DNA from 2 places in the Butyrivibrio fibrisolvens genome. Region 1 is predicted to be linked to the other one. Evidence: predicted binding sites of a transcription regulator. Region 1 holds the regulator's gene; the other holds the start of a gene.

Region 1 (5,296 bases):
TGAAGAAATTGTGTGATCTGCATTTGTAACAGCCTGACGCTTAGCAGGTTCACCTACAAGTCTCTCACCATTCTTAGTAAAAGCTACAACTGAAGGAGTTGTTCTAGCACCTTCTGCATTTGCTATAACGGTAGGCTTTCCACCTTCCATGACTGCTACGCAGCTATTTGTAGTACCAAGGTCGATACCAATGATTTTACCCATAGTTAATTTACCTCCATAACTATTTCATCTTATTTTTGATCTATCCCTACTGGGAAATCGGAGATGTGTAAAGCTTTGTGATCATAAATGCCTTCTTGGCAAAAACATCGAAGACAATCTCTATCTCCTCTATTTAGCAACAGCCACCATTGAGTGACGGATAACTGTATCGTGATATGTATAGCCCTTCTGGAGCTCCTGTGCGACAATTCCTTCTTCGTACTCATCGCTCTCTACCTGCATTACTGCGTTGTGGAGATTAGGATCAAACTCTTTGCCAAGAGCTTCTATCGGCTTAACATCCATGTCTTCAAGAGTCTTTAAAAGCTGCTTGTAGATCATGTCAAATCCCTGTACAAGAGAATCATCTTTCTTATCTTCCGGAACTGCTGCAAGACCTCTTTCGAAGTTATCTACAACAGGAAGTATCTTGGTAAGTACATTGCCTGCTCCTGCATCGAACATCTGAGACTTCTCTTTCTCAGTTCTGTTACGGAAGTTCTCGAACTCTGCAAGCTGACGCTTGTACTTGTCTGTCATGTCGTCAAGCTTGTCCTGAAGAGGATTTTTCTTTTTTCCAAAAAGAGATTTCTTGCCCTCTTCCTTGACTTCTTCAGAAGCCTTATCTGTAGTATCTGCATCAGCTGTTTCTTTTGATGCTTCTGCAGTATTTTCGTTCTCAACCGCATCTCCTGATTGAGCTTCGTTTTCTTTAAGAGCTTCTTCTACTTCTTCCTGCTCTTTTTTGATTTCCTTTTCCTGACTCAAGTTGATTCTCCTTTATTACTATTTATTATATGAAAATAGCTAGTCGTTCTTCTTATAAAGATCATCCAGCTGATGCATCATTTCCTTAAGTGTAGATATGACCTTGTCATAGTCCATTCGCTTGGGGCCTATGATACCGACTGTGCCTCTCATACCTTCGGCAAGTTCGTAGGTTGCTGTAACTACGCTGCAATCCTTCATAGTATCTACCGGTGTTTCATTGCCTATATAAACCTGAATCCCGTGTTCCGTAGCACTAAGAGAACTTTCTACAAGACTTGTAAGATCACTCTTTTCTTCAAATGTATTGATAAGTTCACTCGCCTTTTTATTATCTGAAAGTTCGGGATATTTCAGGATATTGTTGGTACCGCTTGTATATATCTCAAGCTCCTCATCGGCTCTTATGGACTCTGCAGCTGCGTCTATCACATGACCTACAATCTCGGAGTGGATACCAGCCTGCGCTTTGAGAGCTGCGATAAGGCCAAGGTTGATATTCTCAACTGATATACCGCTCAGGTTCGTATTCAGGATCATGTTGAGCTTAAGGATTGTCGCATCATCAAGCTCTTCCTCAACCGGTATCATCTTGTTCTTGATAAGATTGCCTTCAAGAACTATGGTAGCCAGAAGATGATCAGCATCCACTCTGCTTATCTGAAGGAATTTGAGCTTGTTCTTGCTCATGGTAGGTGTTGAAACCATGGTCGCATAATTGGTATTGTCCGCAAGCTGTCTTGCAACATGCTTAAGAAGATTCTCAAGCTTCTCTTCCTTATCAAGAAGCATCTCACGCATGCTGTCGACTTCCTTCTCCTTCTGGGCGAGCATATCATCTACATAGATACGATAGCCCTGATCGGATGGTATACGTCCTGCAGAAGTGTGTGGCTGTAATATAAGTCCCATCTCTTCAAGGTCTGCCATCTCATTGCGGATAGTCGCAGATGAAAGGTTCAGATCCGTATACTTGGAAATCGTCCTGCTTCCAACCGGCTCTCCGGTCTCCAGATAATTACGAACGATTGCATTTAGAATTGTTTTCTTACGCTCTGTAAGTTCCAAATGATTACCTCTTCTCATCCGATGTTAGCACTCACTCGACTTGAGTGCTAACATCTTACATACGTTAAATTATCACTTTAAAACTATACTGTCAACCGACTAATAAATAAAAAGTCTAAAGAAAATATAAAGAAGCGCAAATCCTTATAGGATCTACGCTTCTTAAAAAAACAAAAAAGATATGGGGCAATTTAGGACTTGTTACAGATCAAAACTTCCAGTCTCTTCATCTGCAACAAAATATACCTTACCTTCTTCAGGCTTAACATAAAGGTTAAGGTTCTTTACAGATTCAAACTTATCACCAATAACAGCTCTTGCTTTATTATAAAGAACACTCTGCTCTATATCATAATCGCGATACTGTAGTACAAGCTTGACCTCAGGTTCTTTAGTTTTAGCAGCAGTATCCTTTGCAGCAGTGTCTTTAACCACAGTATCTTTTACTGATTCTGCCTTCTTTGCCACTTCCTTCTTGACTTCTTTAGCTTTCTTTACTGTCTCTTGCTTTATATCAGAGATTTTCTTTACAACCTCTTTCTTTGTATTAACTGCCTTCTTAGATGCTACCTTTTTAGAAGCTTCTTTTTTGGGAGTTTCTTTTTTAGAAGCCTCAGTTTTAGGCGCTTCCGTTTTTACAGCTGTAGCTTTTTCTTTTACTTCATCCTTAGCTTCAGCTATCTTCTTTTCTTCTTTTTTAGCTGAAGTTGCATTTTTCACTACATCTTTCTTAACTTCAGATGCTTCTTTCTTAGCCTTGGCTACCTTCTTTTTGGTTTCTTTTTCTACCTTTGCAGCCTTTTCCTTTATCTTCTTATCTTCTTCTGCAGCTTTCTTTGATACAGAAGCTTTAGCCTCTTTAGCCTTTTTTACTGCACCTTTTTCAAGCTTTATAACTTTGATACCAGCTTCTTCCTGCTTTGCCTTTTCCTCTTTGGCAAGTGCTGCTGCCTTCTCACTCTGCTCTATCACTGCAGCCTTTACAATGGATTTTATAGTTGCTGTAGGTCTTACCTGAGTGTCTTTGCTTTCTATCATATTGGAATCCTCCCCATGCACAAGCATGCCTTACAAGTCGCAAGGTCAATTATTAAAAGATGTTTTGGAAAAAAATACAGTGAATCTGTTTGAACTAAAATACTTACGTTTTCGAGTTTATCGCAATTTCGTTACAATGTCAATGATTTGATATCTCCAAATACAAACAAAGAGCCATTTGGGGTAATATATTTTTTGTATATTTGCTATCAAAATAATATATTATACCAAATGACTCTTTTTTATGCTCTTACTATATATGTAAAGATCAGTCTTAGTTCTATATAGTTCTATCTCAGTTCTGTATTAGTTCTATCTCGGTTCTATATTAGTTCTATCTCAGTTCTATCTGATCTATCGAATCAGCTGTCACTATAGTAAATCTGTTCCTGCTAGGTCCAGGGATGATTGCCTTTATACTTTCATCAAACTCCCCTTCAAATCGAAGAGTTCCATCTATTCCATATAACTGCCAGTGCTTGTCATTGTACACAACAAACTGATCATCTGAGAAGAACATATCAGTATAATCAAGATCAAAATACTTCTCCAGAATATCCTTACCTGAAGTATTGTAGACTGTAAGTTTATAAGCTCCCTCTTCTGCTGTTCCGGCGCATATGATGCCTGCGTAGTCTTCGTTGTTATAAACGCTCATGATCTCAGTCTCACCGATCTCATTGACAACAGGGTCATTAGGAACATCCTCACCCTTGTAGAAGACTATACTCTTATCAGATACAGCCATATTAGTACTTGAATCAAGAAACACATCATATGGGATGATAGTATCTTCATACTTGAATGAGCTTACCATGTTATCTGTCTCATTCTGACCTACAGCTCCAAAGTTAAAGAAGGTAACGCCTGTCAGAATAGAACCTCCCGACTCTTTCAGATAACATACTGCCAAAAGCTCAGCATTGGGAGACAAGGACATGCTGGTAGGATATCCACTGTTGGCCATAGTAGCCTTGATAGCTGCAAGTTCCTTGCCCGATGTATCAAAAAGCTTGATCCTTGTTATATCATCATCGTCAAGAATGACCGCAACTACCCCCTGTGATGAAACGCAGAAATCCCTGATAGGAAGATTGGTTCCAAAACTTCCAAGAGTTCCCTGCGAATTGGCAACATAGATAGTATTACCATTATAATCACCAACTGCAACGGTCTCACCGCATATTCTCACCACAGGTGCCTGCATATCATAGGTCATATTCCATAGCGCCCTTCCGTCTGCAGACATACAATTGATACCATCTTTACTGTATCTGATTATATTCTGTCCAAGCGGAAGTACTGTGACACCAGACATGCCGGTAAGAGATGTAGAGCTAAGAACCCTGGATTCCGAATACACCTTGTTGTGCCAGTTCACATATATAAATGCTATTATGGCAACCGCCGCAATCAGCAAAAAAATAGTTCTGTAAAATACTATAAGCCTATGATTTCTTATCTTCTCCTGATAAGAAGGCTCTCTGGAAAAAGATGCACCGGTTTCTTCGTCCGGTGCATCTGCATCTCTAAAATTTCTGCTGTAATCTCTAAAGTTTTTGACTTCAGCCATCAGTCCTCCATATAGAAAAACCTGTAAAAGATCTTTATATTTCTACAAGATAAGTGATGTAGGGATTCAAGTTTTTAACCTATACTTAACACCACTTAGTTAAACTTATAAACTGTAACAGCATCATATGGACGATCAGGTCCATATACAGGACTTGGGAATGAAGGAGTATTGATAGAATTAGGATATGTCTGTGTTTCAAGACAAAATCCATCATACTGACCATACTCATATCCGTCCTTACCAACAATATCCTTAAGGAAATTAGCTGAATAGAACTGGAATCCCGGAAGATTGGTAGATGCATGCATAGTGATTCCTGTTGCAGGATTAGTAACTATAGCAAACTCATGCATACCACCGTCAACATTTCCATCCTCATCAACTGCACCATCGATTATGAAATTATGATCATAACCGTTTGCAAGAGCGATCTGCTCATAATCTGATGCAATATCCTGACCGATAGTCTTAGGAGTTGTAAAATCAAGCGGAGTTCCTTTAACAGCACGCTTCTCACCTGAAGGAATAGAATTCTTGTCCTTAACAGGTGTAAAGTAATGAGAATTGAGCTGAAGCACATGACCGAGAACCTTGCCGCTTCCGCTGCCACCGAGATTGAAATAGGTGTGATTAGTGATATTG
Region 2 (5,296 bases), 1.4 Mb from region 1:
TCATCTTCATGCTCCATTACATACTTAACAAGTGCATGATTAGCATTAAGAACAAGTGTCTGACCTTCCTTGGACATATCAGGCATAGAACCCATTCCGTTAAGAGCGTACATCTTCATCATATCCTGCATACGACGACTCTCTTCAGATACTGTAAGGATCGCTGATACTTTCTTGTCCTTGATCTTCTGGATCTTGACTGTAAGAGTGTTGTTATCAACAGCCTTACGCATCTTGTCCTGAAGCTTAGTAGCAGCCTCTTCAAATTCCTTCTCTGCCTTCTTGGATGTCTTAGCTGTAAATGTATCAGTAAGATCAGCATCGATTCTCTGGAACTTGATGTTCTGATTCTTCTGCTCTATTGACTGCATGAAAGGTGTATCAATGTTGGAATTAAGAATGAAAGCAGTCATCTTGTGAGCCTTGAACATATTGATGTACTGGCTCTGCTGCTGTTCATCTGTTACGTAATAGATGGTGCGAGGCTCTTTTCCCTCTTTTTCCTCTTTTTTCTCTTCTTCCTTATCCTTGGAAGCATCATCTGCCTTGTTTTCAGCAGTTTCATCAACTACGTCAACATCAACCTTGTTACCATTTTCATCTACAGCGCCCTCTTTGGCAGCCTCTTCTTCTGCTTCCTTATTGATCTGAAGTGCTTCAGGAAGTGTAGAATACTTGCCATCAAGATCCTTTAAGAGGATATAATCATTGATCTTCTCTGCAAACTTCTCATCCTTGAGATAGCCATATTTGATGAAAGGAGCTATATCATCCCAATACTTGTCGTAGTTCTCTTTATCAGTCTTGCAAAGGCCTGAAAGCTTATCAGCAACCTTCTTACTGATATAATCAGAGATCTTCTTAACAAATCCGTCATTCTGAAGTGCTGATCTTGATACGTTAAGAGGAAGATCAGGACAATCGATAACACCCTTAAGAAGCATCAGATAATCCGGGATTACTTCCTTGATATTATCAGCGATGAATACCTGGTTGTTATAAAGCTTGATAACGCCTTCAATGGACTCGAACTCCATGTTAATCTTAGGAAAGTAAAGGATACCCTTTAAGTTAAATGGATAATCCATATTCAGGTGGATCCAGAACAGAGGCTCCTTGTAATCGTTGAATGTCTTTCTGTAGAATTCAAGATACTCATCCTTAGTACAGTCATTAGGAGTCTTGGTCCAAAGAGGATGTATATCATTAAGAAGCTGTGGACGACGACGGATCTTGAACTTCTTCTCTTCAGGCTCCTTGTTTTCTTCCTTCTTGTCATCAGAAGGCTTAGTCTCTTCCTTGACCTCTTCTATTACAACATCACTGTCAAGCTTCTCTGATTCTTTAACAATCTCTGTTCTGTCTTCTTCTGCCTTGGAAAGGTAGATTTCGTAAGGCATGAATGAACAATACTTCTGAATAACTTCTCTTGCCTTATATTCATTACAGAACTCAAGGCAGTCCTCAGAAAGGTGAAGTGTGATAGTAGTTCCTACACTAGTCTTATCACTGTCAGTCATCTCGAATTCAGATGAACCGTCACATGTCCAGTGAACTGCTGTGCTTCCTTCTTTATAGGAAAGAGTATCAATATCTACTCTCTCAGATACCATAAATGTAGAATAAAAACCAAGTCCGAAGTGACCGATGATCTGATCATCAGAAGCCTTGTCCTTGTACTTCTCAAGGAATGCTGTAGCTCCTGAGAATGCAACCTGGTTGATATACTCTTCGACTTCATCAGCTGTCATACCGATTCCGTTATCGGTAATTGTAACTGTCTTATCCTTGTCATTAAGAACAACATCTACTCTGGGTTTGAAGCCTTCAGGGAGTTCATAATCTCCCATAGCATCCATCTTTCTGACCTTTGTGATAGCGTCACAAGCATTGGAGATTACTTCACGATAGAAGATATCATGGTCTGAATACAGCCATTTCTTGATGATCGGGAACATGTTCTCCGAATTAATACTTAAATTACCCTTTCTCTGTGCCATTCCTGGTGCCTCCTGAAACAAAAAATTGATAGGCTCAAACTTCTCACAAGATACATAGTCATCCTTTCGGATTTGCTGGTGTTGACAGCGCCAGCAAATCCGAAAGTCAGAGTTATGTATATGCGAAGTTTGAGTTATTTTTAGCAGCGTTCCGCTAAGATGCGGAATGCTTTGCACTTTTATTTAGTTTACTTTGTAATATTAATTCTCGTATGACTAAAAGTCAATAAAAAATTAGCACTCAGATAGCGTGAGTGCTAACAAAAGGCATTGATTGCTGTATTTATGGGGATTTGGGGAGTTCTTAAACTTTTATAAACTGTCTGACACTGCAAACGTTTTGGAGATATTGCTTCGTCAAGGTGAGATGATTTAGTTATTTCCACTGAATTTGATCACTCTTTTTATGACTTTCCAGGGATAGAAGATAAACTCGGGGTATACCATCTTTTCAAATATGAAAGCGGTAAGTATAGAGCCTGCAGTTCCTGCTGTAAATCCAAGGAGCAGGTGTATCCATACTGACTTGACACCTGTAAATATAAGCAGTGTCCTGACGCTGGCTGCATATATCGTATGTAATAAATATATTGGGAAGGAATACTTTGCGATCAGGGTTACAAATCTGCTATAAAAGCCGCACGCCTCTATATATCTAAAAAGCATTGAAAGTCCCAGGCAGGCAAGCGTTCCAAGGATGATCGTAAAGATTGTGAATGTCGCTCTGTATCCATATGAATATAATGCACAGGACGTGCCTGTAAAGATGATAATAAGAACCAGTGATGCAAAAATAAGGCTTGCAGATTTTTTCAGATCTCCAAAGCCAAGATTACACATCAGCATACCAAGGACGAACCAAAAGCCGTACTGTGCCATAGAATATAAAGCAAAACTAAATACAAGTCTTCCTGATATCAGGTACAAGCCAAAGAATCCGACAGCAAGAGGTATAAGTATCTTATTGTTCTTGATATTTGGGATAAAGAGAAATAAAAAGAACAGGGTGTACAGATACCAATACTGAGCCAAAGCAGGCGATGTAAACAAAAAAGCTATCAGATGCCCTGTTCTTATATTAACAAGATCTATAAATCGGCTTTTTAAAAGCCAGGTAATAAGTGAGAAAGAAAAGTATGGGATACCAAGCGCCACAAGCTTATATCCTATGTAGTGCAGCCAGTCTCTAAGGCTCCCTGCCTTGTCTTTTTTCTCATGCAGATAACCACTGCACAGGAAAAACAGCTGTACATGAAACAGATATATAAACCAGAGAAAAAAGGCAAACTTTCCATTACGCACAAGTATCCCCGTGCGCTGAAGTCCCTGGAAGAGATGCCCCACAAGGATAAGAGTACATGCCAGAACTTTTATGCTGTCTATCCAGTTCTCTCTTTTGTCCATGTCGCCTAATCCTCAAAATACTTATTGTATATATCAAAAAGTTCTTAGTCGTAACTTCCGGATCATCGCATAAAGTGATACTATCCCACAAGGAGGAGTTGATCTCTTTGGTAAGTCCCTTGGCAAATTCATCATATTCTGTAGCAAAGGCTTCGCTTCTTCGCTCTTCTGCTATTCGGATCTTATTAAGCTCTGTCTCTTCCTTATCGAAGGTAGTAACACACTTTATAAGCATATAACCATCTTCTGTTTCTATTATATCCGAAATCTGATCCGTTGACAGATTAAAAGCTGCCGTCTCAAGACTTTCATCAACTTCGCCTTTACCAAAAGAAACGGTTCCTTCATCAGCTTCATTATAGGTTTCTACCATGCTTTCGAAGGATGCACCTTCATCAAGTGCTTTGACGATTTCTTCCATCTTTGCATAGACAGTTTTTTTCTCGCTGTCAGACATCGCGATGCGATTGCCGCTATCATCTACTGTATAAGTTTTTAATAGGATCTGCTGGACAGTCAGCGTTCTGGCCTCGTCATCGCTTACTTCAGGATTTATATCTCTTATCGTATATTTATATAACTTACCTGCAAGGGCCTGTTCTTCATAAAGATTTTGTATAGTATCTTTTGTAACATTGTCCATTGCCTTGATATCAGCTTCTGACAAAGATTCATAGTATTCATTTGCAGCATTTAGCGCAGCTTTCTGCTCAGACTCATCAAGCATGATCCCGTTGTGCTGAGCCAGAAGTACCATAGTCTTGATCTGAGCAAGGCGGGCAAGGCATGAAGACTTAAGGTTCTCAGAAAGTGAAGAGTCAGTCTCCCATATACCATCCCCCAGAGTACTCTGGTAGGAATTCTGCATATTCACAAGGTATACTTCCACTTCTGCAAGGCTGCAGGATATATCCTCTATACGGAATACCTCATCCTTGGAAAAGCCTGTAGTCAGAACTACACTGATACTGTCTTTGCCACCCTCAAAAGGGTTGGCACACCCTGAAAGAACAAGGCATGCCAGTATAGTTATCGCATATATTTTTATTCTTTTAGTATTAGATAAAATATTCTGCCACGAATTCATATGTTAAATTCTCATTATTCTTTTGCTGCAAGGATACTTCTAGCAACGCTTATACCGTTGGCACTGGCCTGCTGAAGTCCTCTTGTAACACCTGCTCCGTCACCAATTGCATGAAGTCCCTTGATGCTGGTCTCGAAATTCTTGTCAACGATTACCTTGTTGGAATAGAACTTAACTTCAACGCCGTACATAAGAGTCTCTTCGGATGCAATTCCGGGAGTTACCTTATCAAGTGCCTGGATCATCTCATCGAGGTCTACCATGATTCTGTGAGGGAATACAAGTGACAGATCGCCGGGAACCGCATCCTTGAGTGTAGGAATAAGGTTGTTCCTGCACAGACGCTCGTCTGTTGTACGTCTTCCTCGCTTAAAATCTCCATAAGTCTGAACAAGTATTTTGCCACCACAGAGCATATTAGAAAGCTGTGCGATCTGCTTACCATATTCAATAGGTGTATTGAAAGGCTTTGTAAAGTTCTTGGATACAAGAAGCGCAAAGTTAGTATTATTGGTCTTGTACTCCTTGGCCTTATATGCATGTCCGTTAACTACAGCAAGATTGTCATCATAGTATTCTGTAGCAACCTCTCCTGAAGGATTGGTACAGAATGTACGAACCTTATCATCAAATGTAGGAGTGTGATATATAAGCTTAGCTTCGTAAAGGTTCTCATTAAGAAACTGCATTACTTCATCACGAACCTCAACTCGTACACCTACATCTACTGTTCCCGGCTTTGTCTCAATTCCAACTTCATGACACAGGTCCTTGAACCAGTCAGCGCCGTCACGTCCAACTGCTA

What was found. Region 1 encodes HrcA, which represses chaperone genes, less so after heat shock. Its sites were predicted from a motif close to TGTTAGCACTCNNNNNNNNNGAGTGCTAACA; they were not measured.
Region 2: a site for HrcA is predicted at 2,233-2,263, ahead of htpG (molecular chaperone HtpG). Genes of this name have one in related genera too.

What each region holds. Positions count from the first base shown of each region.
Region 1 covers NZ_CP065800.1:364,686-369,981, forward strand. Annotated here, with positions in the region: gene dnaK (molecular chaperone DnaK) at 1-204, opposite strand, end outside; gene grpE (nucleotide exchange factor GrpE) at 334-972, opposite strand; gene hrcA (heat-inducible transcriptional repressor HrcA) at 1,012-2,058, opposite strand; gene I7804_RS01490 (DUF6465 family protein) at 2,242-3,078, opposite strand; gene I7804_RS01495 (DUF5711 family protein) at 3,413-4,651, opposite strand; gene I7804_RS01500 (aldose epimerase family protein) at 4,747-5,296, opposite strand, start outside.
Region 2 covers NZ_CP065800.1:1,718,130-1,723,425, reverse strand. Annotated here, with positions in the region: gene htpG (molecular chaperone HtpG) at 1-2,000, opposite strand, end outside; gene I7804_RS07040 (acyltransferase family protein) at 2,373-3,404, opposite strand; gene I7804_RS07035 (peptidylprolyl isomerase) at 3,295-4,491, opposite strand; gene I7804_RS07030 (NAD(P)/FAD-dependent oxidoreductase) at 4,506-5,296, opposite strand, start outside.